DNA from 4 places in the Psychrobacillus sp. MER TA 171 genome. Region 1 is predicted to be linked to each of the others. Evidence: riboswitches for the same ligand, from Rfam matches in the RefSeq annotation. Region 1 holds a riboswitch; each other region holds the start of a gene.
What was found. A riboswitch is a leader RNA that binds a small molecule or an ion and turns the genes downstream of it on or off. The one in region 1 is predicted to bind cobalamin.

Region 1 (3,141 bases):
TAAACCCCCTTGTACCATGGAGTGTATGTGGGATTTTCATAACGAATGTATTAGCCGTGACAACACTCGAGTACCTACCATTTGCATTTTTCTGCTTGCTTAGCCCGATCTTAACTATATTATTTGGATTTACTGGGAGAACATTAACTTATATCGAGGAAAAATAGTTTTACTCTAAATCCTCATTACTAATTTTATTTCGTAATGAGGGCTTGTTTGTTAATGAATAAATGTATTATGAACTCTTTGAGATTCATTGAAATAATTCGCCCATATAAATGTCAAAATAAATGACATCATAGACACTGCAGCGAATTCAAACCGTTCCTCATGATTCACTCCATATAATAGATTTGATATGTAAACAAATGCAAAGCCGAAAACAAATTTACACGCAGCAGTGGCAATATAATAAAGGATCATATGCTTTGGTAATGACCTTTTTTTCTTGAAAAAGTGAAAAATAAGGATTGTTGAGATGACTATTGTTAAAAGTAAAATAAGGGAGTAGACTACTATGGTTACACTTATGAAGATTTGCTGTCCTTTAGATACATCTAATTCAATCATCGTCACCCAAATGTTATTCGTAAGGTAGGTTATTAAGTGGCTGAAAAATCTAAGCAAATAGTGAAACGGTGCAAATAGCAGACCAATCAAGGGAAGAATGAGCCAACCATTGATTCCTGAGGGTCCATTATGTGGTTGGACAGATACATTAGTAACAGTCATTGAGAACTACCTCCTATCGTATGTTTACTTTACAAATGTATTCTTTACTCTCTTGGATTTACTAAAATAAGTAATCCAAATCGAGGTACTTATCATAGCCCGTATTACATTAAACATATAGTATTGGGATGTTAAAGGATCAGATCCAAACACATTCTCTATGATTTGCAAATTTATATAGCCAATGAGAATATCTATTATTAGCATGATGGTAAGGCAGGTAATCATTACCTTAGGGAAAAACGTTTTCTTTTTAAAGAAAAGTATGAGTAATACTATTACTGTAGATATTTGAGCAATACAAATGATGAGGTCTGTTATTACAAATGGTCCAAATAAAGGATGATAATATTCTCCACTCTTACTAGCTATACTCTCCCAACCTTCAGCCGTCAAAAAAGGGAAAACATCTATCATGAGATAGGCAATAATAACAAACGGTGAGGTAATTAGCCCGATAAGTGGAAGTATTAGCCAGCCCCCTATACCAACAGGTCCGTGTGGTAATAAGTCCTTAGATGTCAACCTAGTGGAATTGCTTGTAATCATATTTATAACCTCCTAAATTTAAGATATTTTACCATTTTTATAGGTCGCTACAATTATAATATACAGAAAATATTGGATTCGCAATTTTGTAACTGAGTTATTCTGAAAATAAGATGTAAGACCTAACTCATAGTCTTTTTACCTATGTACAAGTTTTAACACAATATGTTAGGGTATACAAGTAAACAAAACACAATATATAGTATTTATACGATAAAAAGGTACCATTATGGTTTAAAAGGGAATTCGGTGAGAAACCGAAGCTGTCCCCGCAACTGTAAGTGCGGACAACTGTTGATTATGCCACTGCGAAGTTTCGTGGGAAGGCCAATGGGAGGAAGATGCACGAGCCAGTAGACCTGCCTTTTTGTCGATGAAGCAACACTTTCTTCGGGGGTTGAGAGGTGGGGGCGAGAGACTCTATCTTAAAACGAACGATATGTCTTGTTGTTTCCTACTTTAAAATCATGAGCGATGACTCAGCCGAAGAGGCTAGAGGCATCGCTTTTTTGTATATAAGAGAATAGGGAGGAATTTAAATTGGCAATTATTACGAATACAGAAAAACAGCAGGTATTACAGCAGTTAATAGTAGAATTTGGGGGAGAAAAGATAGCTCCTTTAGTTAAGTCGAATCACAAGTGGTTACAAAAACACCCAGAAGGTACGATTGCGGCATGGTCTAAGGCTATGTCTCTAGAGGCACTTAGCTTTTTAGATGAACAGGAGCCATTTTGGATATTTGTGGCTGCACGTATTTATTTAGCAGAAGTATATTCGCAACAAGCAGAACGGAGAGGTACCACTGCTGATGCCGTCTATACAAAATTTGCAGAGAACGTACGGATCCTTTCTAAAAAGGGAATATATAATCCCTCTATTATGGAAAGCTATTCGAATGAGGAGTTAGTGCAGCTAGGAAATCTCCTTGTCGCCAAAAGAGATTCCCTATTTACCTACATAGCCTTAAAAACTCTTTTAGATCGCTATGTAGCGAAGGATTTTAATAAGGATATTGTAGAGCTGCCACAAGAGCGCTGGCTTGTTATAGCTATGACACTTATGAAGGACGAAAAAGAAAACCGTCTTGAAAAAATAAAAGAAGCTTATTGGGCAATGAGCAATTTATATATGACGGTTGCAACTCCAACTTTATCTAATGCTGGAAAGCCACATGGACAGCTCTCTAGCTGCTTTATTGACACGGTAGATGATAGTCTGCAAGGTATTTACGACAGTAATACAGACGTAGCCACTCTATCTAAATTTGGAGGGGGTATCGGTGTATACATGGGGAAGGTGCGTAGCCGTGGCTCTTCTATACGAGGATTCGTGGGAGCATCTAGTGGAGTTCTCCCTTGGATTAAACAGTTGAATAATACGGCAGTCAGCGTCGATCAGCTTGGACAACGACAAGGGGCCGTAGCTGTTTATTTGGATGCTTGGCATAAGGACATTTTTACGTTTTTAGATCTACGCCTAAACAATGGAGATGATCGCCTTCGAGCGCATGATATTTTCACAGGTATATGCTTGCCGGATTTATTTATGGAGAAGGTAGATGCAAGGGAGGAATGGCATTTATTTGATCCGCATGAGGTCCGTCAGGTAATGGGTTATTCTTTGGAGGATTTCTATGATGAAAAAAGAGGAGAAGGATCCTTCCGGGAAAAATACGAGGAATGTGTGAATGACCAACGCCTATCGCGAGAAACTGTACAAGCAATCGACTTGATGAAAAGAATTATGCGTTCTCAGTTAGAGACAGGGGTACCATATATGTTTTACCGAGATGAAGTAAATCGTAGCAACCCAAATAAGCATGAGGGAATGGTCTATAGTAGTAACCTCTGTACAGAA
Region 2 (3,141 bases), on a different contig from region 1:
CTCCTCGGTACTATTCATTAAATAGTACTATACCATAACACTATTATCCATTGCAAGGTACCTGTTTTAAAATAAAAGAAGATGGCCTCCTCAAAACGAGACCATCCTTTACTTTATTTAAATAATTCTGGATAAACGGTTTTGGCTACTAGTTCCACAGCTTCACCAATTCGTGGACCAGGGCGAGACATTATGTCCGAATCTAATTGGAAGATGGCGTTGTTTTGTACAGCCTCTAGCTGGTTCCAGCCTGGACGAGCCTTAATCTCACCAATTGGATCTTCTACATAATTTACGGTAGTTAAGATAATCGGAGGATTTTTCTTAATGACATCTTCCTCAGATAATTTAATCCATCCCTCTTGGTCTCCAAAAATGTTCACAACAGAAGCATTATTCAAAACTTCTTGTTGAAACGTATTTTTACCAGTTGTAAAAATTTCAGGAGAGGGGCTTATCTCAAAATAAACTTGTTTCTGATTAGCTACACCCGATACTTTGTCCTCAACACTTTGAATAGTAGTTTTAATAGAGTTAACAAGGTTTATTCCTTTATCCTCAACTCCCATTACTGCGGCCAACTGTTCAATATCACCATAGACGTCTTCAAATGACAGTGCCGATTGAATGACAAAAACGTCTAAACCCGCATCTTCCAACACTTTAAGCTCTTCCTCAGAACCGGTGGTATACGCTATCACTACATCTGGGCTTATCTCTAAAATCCGTTCTGCATTAAAGCTCATAGAATCGGAAATTCTTTCAATTTCCAGTGCTTCTTCTGGATAGGTATCATACTCTGTAGCTCCCACTATTTTATCTCCCACGCCAAGGGCAAATAGAATTTCTGTGTTGCTTGGTTGTAGAGACACAACCGAGTCGGGAACTTCTTCAAATGTAATTTCGTTCCCCATATCGTCCGTTACAGTGTATTCCTTTACTTCTTGTACAGAATCTGTTTCAACAGCTGTATTCTTTTCAGCCTCTTGGCAGCCTACAAGTAAGATAGAAAGTATTAGTACCGCTAACCAATTTCTTAATTGTTTATTCATATGTTAATCCCCCAATTCTTTCTTTTTTCTCATGGGATATGATTTACTGACAAATTGAATCTCGTCAACTCCATGATACTTATTTACATATACCGCCATTGCAAACAATACATTTGCTAATAGCTGCGTGTAGTCAAATAAAATCTCAGGTACTTCTCTTTCTAAAGAGACTTTATGTAAAGCTCTGACCGACTTTTTTGCTTCACTTCGACATACGTGCAACTCACAAGCAACCGTTGAACCTTGTGGAAGTACGAATATATCTACTCTTCCTTCTACTTCGCTTACGTAGGAATCGTACATATCGCTGAGGATTTGTAAATCTTCTTCATGGATCGCGAGCTTCCCTCTGACAGACCCATTTAAGTGGTATGCCATCGGGGCCAAATACATAAGGTCCTCATATACTCTTGGAATATCTTTTGTTAAAGAAGCAGCCAAGCCGATACGTGTCGTCAGTGAGTCCGTTCGAATCTCAAAGTCTACTGTAGAAGGCTTCTCTCTCATAAACGGATAACAAATATAACGCATGTCCTTTTTCACCTTTTCCCCTCCCTTCCTAGTAAATGTGAACATATGCAATACAATACTCGACCTCTTACAGCACAAAAAACGCCACCCCAAAAAGGGCGGCGCAATACTATTTATCGTTTTATAAATTCAATCGAAAAAATAGACACGTGCCGTACAACCCCTTAACTTCCGAAGAGTATTTATACGTTCAAGAAAAGGCTGGTCTCCTGGCTCATGCATCATTTTACTCTAAGAACCTTCCCATCGACTTCTAGCCGACAGTGGTATTTTTCTTATTTCATCTGCATTTACAGTTGCGGATACAGCTTCGGTTTTTCACCGAATTCCCAATTAAGCTGACAAGTCAGCACCTTTTCCCTGCAATAAATTATTCACTTATCGTAAGTGTACCATAGCGTATCATTTTGGGATAGAAATGGTTATCTAGTGTTAAAACTAGTAATTAGTTTGTTTCTTGTTCAGTTTATGCTACTGTTTTTATATGAAAAAATATATCCCACTATTACTTTTAATTCTCTTTGTATTTATTGCTTCGGGTCAAACTTCCGAGCAGCAATCTTTAGAGGCTGTGCTTAAAAACTGGCTTCCCAACAAGCCATTGGAATCCTTTTTGTCTTTATTTCATATTCCATATTGGGGATTTTATGTCTCTGTCGAGGAACGTGGCTACTATGCATTTGTTGAATTTTTAATCAGAAAAGGAACGCACTTTTTTTATTTTGGTTTGATTGGATTAGCCATTTATATTGCTTTACCGAAAAAAAAGTACAGAAAGCTGTTGGCCATACTGATTACCTTTTTTCTAGGAGCAGCAGATGAATTCCATCAATCCTTTACGAGTGGACGATCTGCACTCTTTCAGGATGTTCTATTAGATACAAGTGGCGCAATTTTTGCCATGCTATTGCTAACGCTTGTTCAATGGTTAAAGAATAGAAAAAACGCTACCCACTAAATTTAAAAGGTAGCGTTTTTCTATTAAGCTATTTAAAGAACTTATTTTCGACTTTTCTTTAATAGGAAGGCAAGACCTAAGGTGATAATGGAGAACACAGTAAGTAATTGATTAATCGGAAGTATAGGCTTGAATTTTACATTTTCCTCGGTGATTTCATAAACTCCAACTGGTTTAATCGAAAATACACCACCTGCTCCTTCTCCTTGACCACTAGCATTTTGCTCGTCTGTAAATCCACCGCCTCCTCCTCCACCTACGAAGTAGTTCACTTTGGCTACTGGCAGAATCCGTTTATTGTCCATAATAATTGGGTCCCCGTATATTAAAGAAGCATCCTTTTCTCTAGAAAACTTTTCAAAAATAGAACGTATTGGTGTTTGTATCATAGGCAGCTTGGTATTATCCTTTTGTTTACTTGTCTTTTCCTCCATACTATCTCTCCTTTATTTTAATATAAGGGTCATATGATGTTCCTCGTAATAAACATCTCTTTCCTTTAAAGCCATTTCTTCTGTTCCAAATACTTTAAATCCTAGCTGCAGGTATAAATTTTTTGCAGACTCATTACTAGATACTACGGAGAGATTAATCTTTTCA
Region 3 (3,141 bases), on a different contig from region 1:
TGTATCATTAAAATCTAGCCATCTGATCATACACCCAATATTAAAAGCCCCTTTTACTGGATCAAGTACAAAGGAGGTACCCGGTACTCTAGATCCATTAGGAACAACCGTTCCTGGCACAACAGGACCTAATAGCTTTGTGCATTCCGGGTAATTGAGTGCGAGAATACCGCATCCAACCGTGTCTAATAATACGTACTGGGCTGTTTGAAAAGCTTCGGTGCTTACTATGTCCTTATGCAAAACATAATCCGCTATTTCCTCTAGTAAACTATCCGTCTTCGTTCGATCATTTATATATAACAAGTTCATCTTTCCTTCCTGATGATATTAGTTTAAAATTGTAGTGGATGTTTTGCAGAACATCCACTTGGCGGCGTGCTTAAGCTACTATTTGTCTATTGGTTGATAATAATGGCGCGTCGCTCGCCTGTATAATGCACTCTTGGACGGAATAATCGATTATGTGCATGCTGTTCCATAACATGTGCGCATAATCCTATTGTTCTAGAACTAAAGAAAATTGGTGTATATAGAGGAATCGGAATACCAAGCATCCAATATACGGGTGCTGCATAATAGTCAAGATTTGGGTAGATACCTTTTTCTCTTTCCATTATTCTTTCCCCAGCTTCACACATTTGATAAAGAAGATCATCTCCCTTTACCTCACACAATTGACGTAAAGCATCTTTCATAATAGTCGCTCTAGGATCCATTTTTTTCATATAAACTCGGTGACCAAATCCCATAATTCGATCTTTATTTGCTAGTTTTGCTTTAAGCACTTTTTCAAATTCCGCTACCGTTTTTGCTTCTAACAACATGTACATGACTGCTTCGTTTGCTCCACCATGCAAATTACCTTTCAAGGAAGCCACTGCGCCAGTGAGTGCTCCGTACATGTCGGATTTTGTGGAGGCGATCACTCTTGCTGTAAAGGTCGAGTTGGGCATCTCATGCTCACTATATAAAACAAGCGAACGGTCAAATATCTTTTCTTCTAAGGGGGTAGGTTTTTTCCCTGTTAGCATATAAAAAAAGTTTGCACTATACGACAATTCTCGAAGAGGTGCTATTACATCTTCTTTCTGGATGACTCTATAGCTATTTGCAACTAGATTAGGAACCTTTCCCAATAGTTTGTATGCCTTTTTCAAATTTGCTTCCACCGTGCAATCATCGATTTCTTGATCAAACCCTGCAAGAGAAGAAAGCCCCGTACGCAAAGCGTCCATTGGATGAGTATTGCTAGGTAATAGCGTAAAGATATCTAATATTTCCTTTGGTACATCATATTCACCTTTTAATACTTCTTCCAAAGCAACTTTTTCTACTGTATTTGGAATTTCCCCTTCTAGTAAAAGGTGAACAATATCTAAATATTGGCTTGTCTTCGATAACTCAATTAGATCATATCCTTGAATAACAATTTCGCCTTGTACTGTATCTAGAAACGAAATTTCCGTTTCCGCCGCGACTACACCGTCGAGGCCAGGATAATATTTCTGTTCGGTTTCGGTTTCCATTTCTCTTCCTCCCATCCCCATTTACATTTTTAGCACTTGAAAGCCCTTACAAAAAGCTATAAAATTACTCTTTTCGCTTAAGTTTTTCATGTTTCCACAAACAAATATGCTAGTGAAAGAAAATAATCCTCATTTTCAATTCGATTGTTTAAAAAAATAAACAATAAAAAAACAACTTCTTTTAAGAAGTTGTTAAGACACGAAGGAATACTTTAATAAACATGTTTAATAAGAAAACACGCCCATAACTCTCGCACTTAACACCCCCTATCCTCGTAGGTATTGATGCATGCTAAAATAGGCAGGTCTCCTGGCTTATGATCATCGCTTTTCGTACCTTCCCATCTTCTCTTTAAGAAAACAGTGGCTTTTTCGAATCGCTCCCATATACAGTTGCGGGACAGCGTCGGACTCTAACCGAACTTCCCTATTAAGCCGAATAGTCAATACTAAGCGGCACCTATTTCTACACCTATTCAATTTTCTATTTCAACATATCAAATATTCTTAAAATTTGCAATATTTTTTAAGGCATTTTAATATTTTCTATTTAAAAAATGAAAACACTAAATTTAGATTATAAATGATCAATCTTTATTGTAAATTATCTAATTTATTTCAAAGCCACATCAACAACTTCCATTTACTTAGGACAAGAACATTCATACTAAATAACGAAAAATACCTATGTAGCATCTACTATCTTTTTATTAAAGTGAATGAAGATTCTTGTCCTTGTACAGTTCACTATAAAAAATATGTATATTTATTCATTAAATACAAAAAGCATCCAAATTTCTTTTGGACGCCTTTTGTCTGATAATGTATTAAAATTTTACTTCACATCTATAGAAATTACTTGATGCACTCATGTTTTGAAGATAAAAGCGATGTTCACCAGTTACTCTTGCCTTTGTAACCATAACAATGCCACCTTCGTTACCCTTAACTGTAGATATTATATTCCAGTTCGGATCATAAACTATCATCCTTCTTTGCTCAGCTGGCCCATAAGTTGAAAACTGCGTACTAGTACCCGCTCCAACCAAATAATGCTTTCCGGAAGTTTCACTATTTCCTAAAGTAGCATACCACGTACTAGTTCCATTTGTACCAAACTGCGGCATGTATTCCTCTTTTGTAAGTTCCTCTTTTACAAGTTCATTATAATCAATAATGTATTTGTTATTATCTTTAGTTTAAGTGAAAACCTTCACATTCTTATTCAAATCTTAACATAACCATCCAATTTGTTCCTATCTGTTTTTTAATAAATTAATAATTGAAAGCTCGGATCTCCTGATATCCCTTTCTCCAACTCGGTTGAATACTACCCTTTTTCCTTTAATTCATCCTTTTTGCTCGATATTCCGGCGTTTTTGCGTTAATCCTTCTTGTAGCAACCCCACCGTAGATTAAAAACCTCACTATTCTACATAAATAAAATTGCACTGAACTAAATGGGGTAGACCAACAATATCACTCACTTAATCCATGATTCAAACGAAAACAAACAGCCAATCGCGGGTTCAATACCGTCAATTGGCTGCATGATAGGGTGTTTTATTCCTGTCTCAAAAATTATAGTCAGTGCCCTCCACCCCCAACAAAG
Region 4 (3,141 bases), on a different contig from region 1:
GCTTTTTTTCGAATTACCACTATTTCTGCACACCCTTCTTTAGAAGAGAACGGTAAAAAAATAGAACTGGACTTAAAATAAGCGCACTTACTATAATTGCAGTCTTAATAGTAAGGGTTGTGGCAATATACCCAATAACAGGTCCACCGCTTATTTGCCCAACTGCATCCACCTGCCCTTTTACAGAGAAAAATGTTGCCCGAGTAGAAGAGTCTGGTATGATTTTATTTAACCAAATGTCCTCTAATGGGGACATTACCTTCCGACTAACTTGGATTATTACATAGCAAATAAACAAACCAATAATATAGCTCGAAAATGCAAAGCCTATTAATGCTACCACTATACTGGAGCAACCAATAAAAAGAGCGATATATATTCGGTGCAATTCTTGATAAATCGTACTTTTATTTAAAAAGTGAAGCAACATATATGACAGCAGCACGACAACTAATTGAATTCCTCCAGTTAATAGCACCAGTCGTTCATTGGACAAGGTAGTTATTTCAGCCATTTCTAATAGATGAGGAAGCCACAGACGATCGAAACCTTCACTATAAAAACCTATAAACAGAGCGATTAGAAATAGCATACGAAGTATAAAGCTAGTTCTGGAGAAAAGAATGATTTTATCTAAGTTCTCCTTCATTGTCTCCCATGCACCAACTGTTTCGCTTCTTTTCAAAGGTTTAAAATGATTCTCTTGCATAAAGAATATTAGTAAAACAGCTAAACCAATCATACATAATCCTCCTACTATAATCGGTAGATGGATTAGGTAGGAGCCGATTAATACGCTTAACGGAATGGCAACTAATTGGCCAAGGTTACCAGCCTTAGCTCCTCTCATATATGCAGATGAGGCCTTTTCTTCTCCTATTTCATCAGCTATCCAGGCTTGCAATGACCCGCTAGTAAAGGTATACCCTATCCCCCATGCCACTTGAGCCAATAAAACCGTAATAAAAAAAGGAAACAAGCCCTCTAATAAAAAACCAACTCCTATTAGAAAGTAACCAATGATAACGGATAGCTTCCGGCTCTTTAAATCAGACACGATACTAGTTGGAATCTCAAAGAGAAATACGGTTATCTCCAACACAGTTCCCACTAAAACTAGTTGCAACGGATCCAGCTTAACAACGCTTACTTGATACAACAAACTGACTGTAAATATAAAAGTAAAAAATAATTGCGATAGAAAGCAAATATAAATATACAGCCGATATGGGTCCTTTAAACTACTCATTTACCTCACCTCTCCACTTGATTATAAAAAGAGAAGCAGTCCACGACTTATCCAAATTTGCTATATTGACTAACTTTTTTTATGTTATAGTGAAAGAACAATTAAATAATGTGTAGATTTAGGTGTTCTTTTAATTGCAAAAGAACTTAAAAGGGAAGTTCGGTGAAAGACCGACGCTGTCCCGCAACTGTAAATGTGAGCAATACTTTATAAACCACTGTATGTATGGATACTACGGGAAGGAAGGTAACGCGATGACCATGAGCCAGGAGACCTGCCTATTTCAAGTACACACCACGACCCTACGAGGATAGGAGGTGCTAAGTGTAACTATGACAAGCAAAGCTTGAAAATACTGCCGTACGAAAAGACATACTAAAATCCACTGGAGCGAACAGACTCCTTATTTAATCGTGGTTTTTATTTGTTTCCTAGCGTACTGACTATTAAATCATACTAACCAAGCATCCTCTTTTATAAAAAAGAGGATGCTTTTTATGTTAAAAACGAAAGGATTTTGGAAATGAGAAAAGAGATTTTTATGGAGCAATTTAAGCAAGTATTAATGACAAACCAGGTTGCAAGTACCTCGATATCTCTACAGTCTACCTTTGAGGAAATGAAAAAAGAAATTGAGCTTAACTCAGTATGGAGTATAGAAGAAAGAAATCTTTTTCTTCACCACTTAAATGTTGCACACCGTCAGATTAAACAAGAGATTGCTGGAATAGAGCAGGAATAAATAGAATACATATGTCAGTCAATTTCATAAATAGAGCTTTACCAATTAACACGAACCGTATTAATTGTAGCGACAGGCGGCGACTCCAGCGAGATGAGGGAGACAGATAAGACATCACAACCACGCGCGCAAGCGATGGGTGATGGCTTATCGCTCACCCCGCGAGAAAGCGTCGGGTTGGCGCGGAAATCAATTCTGCTTCTACACATATAAAAGCATATATAAATCACTGTTTTTACTAATTGTTCATGTTTGGCTTTTTAAAATAGAATTATGAAATTGACTCTTTTAAAAAAGCGAACCAATGACGTTAGTCATTTGGTTCGCTAATTCCTATAGATCTTGATAATCCCTTTGATATTTACCGCCATCTTTAACCTCTGAATGATACAAAGCCTTCAGAGCAAAGCTTTTTTCTAAATCATGCTCCTTCATTACTTCCTTTAATCTTTTAGCTAAATCAGGACTGAACTTAACAAGCTCTTCCATTTTAGATTTTGAATATTGCATTACATTACCTCCCCACTATCATTGTTTATACAGTATAGCACTTTGACATAAAGACATACGAAAATTTCAGTTTAGCCTAATTAAATTTCTACCACTCTAACTCATAAAAATAGACAATCACATTTTTTCCAATTTTGCATAAATTAATTTGACAATTCTAAAAAGATGAGTTAACCTAATGAACAAATGTTTCCTAAGGGAAAATAATTATCTTTTAAGAAATTTATATTTTTTTATTCTAAAAGTTTCCCTGAGGAAATAATTTATAACAAAGGAAAAGGAGTGTAGTAAATGAAAAAATTATTTTTATTATTTTTTGCTGTAGTTTTATTGGCTGGATGTAATGACCAAAACAATGGAAAGGCGGAAGCTGATAAACCACTAGTAGTTACAACTACAGGTCAGGTTGCTGATGCCGTAAAGACGATAGCCGGGGATATGGTAGAAGTTAAATCCTTGATGGGACCAGGAGTAGATCCACATCTTTATAAGGCGACTCAAGGAGACTTACAAATATTAGAGGATGCTGACATGATTTTTTATAACGGTCTAGAGCTTGAAGGAAAGATGAGCGACATTTTCGAGAAAATGAAGAAAGAAAAAACTGTTGTAGCAATTGGGGAGTCAGTCCCAAAAGAGA

Region 2: another riboswitch for cobalamin. It lies ahead of M3627_RS05520 (hypothetical protein); the one in region 1 lies ahead of M3627_RS09285 (ribonucleoside-diphosphate reductase subunit alpha).
Region 3: another riboswitch for cobalamin. It lies ahead of mmgD (citrate synthase); the one in region 1 lies ahead of M3627_RS09285 (ribonucleoside-diphosphate reductase subunit alpha).
Region 4: another riboswitch for cobalamin. It lies ahead of M3627_RS11365 (hypothetical protein); the one in region 1 lies ahead of M3627_RS09285 (ribonucleoside-diphosphate reductase subunit alpha).

What each region holds. Positions count from the first base shown of each region.
Region 1 covers NZ_JAMAWN010000008.1:22,911-26,051, reverse strand. Annotated here, with positions in the region: gene nhaC (Na+/H+ antiporter NhaC) at 1-167, shown strand, start outside; gene M3627_RS09295 (DUF2569 domain-containing protein) at 220-732, opposite strand; gene M3627_RS09290 (DUF2569 family protein) at 757-1,281, opposite strand; cobalamin riboswitch at 1,484-1,662, shown strand; gene M3627_RS09285 (ribonucleoside-diphosphate reductase subunit alpha) at 1,822-3,141, shown strand, end outside.
Region 2 covers NZ_JAMAWN010000004.1:59,605-62,745, reverse strand. Annotated here, with positions in the region: gene M3627_RS05525 (ABC transporter substrate-binding protein) at 114-1,052, opposite strand; gene M3627_RS05520 (hypothetical protein) at 1,056-1,595, opposite strand; cobalamin riboswitch at 1,766-1,955, opposite strand; gene M3627_RS05515 (VanZ family protein) at 2,068-2,541, shown strand; gene M3627_RS05510 (GerW family sporulation protein) at 2,583-2,975, opposite strand; gene M3627_RS05505 (GNAT family N-acetyltransferase) at 2,988-3,141, opposite strand, start outside.
Region 3 covers NZ_JAMAWN010000007.1:29,854-32,994, reverse strand. Annotated here, with positions in the region: gene M3627_RS08395 (2-methylcitrate dehydratase) at 1-312, opposite strand, end outside; gene mmgD (citrate synthase) at 399-1,529, opposite strand; cobalamin riboswitch at 1,813-2,008, opposite strand; gene M3627_RS08385 (hypothetical protein) at 2,357-2,656, opposite strand.
Region 4 covers NZ_JAMAWN010000010.1:110,936-114,076, forward strand. Annotated here, with positions in the region: gene M3627_RS11360 (MFS transporter) at 20-1,249, opposite strand; cobalamin riboswitch at 1,353-1,545, shown strand; gene M3627_RS11365 (hypothetical protein) at 1,773-1,991, shown strand; gene M3627_RS11370 (hypothetical protein) at 2,325-2,501, opposite strand; gene M3627_RS11375 (metal ABC transporter solute-binding protein, Zn/Mn family) at 2,793-3,141, shown strand, end outside.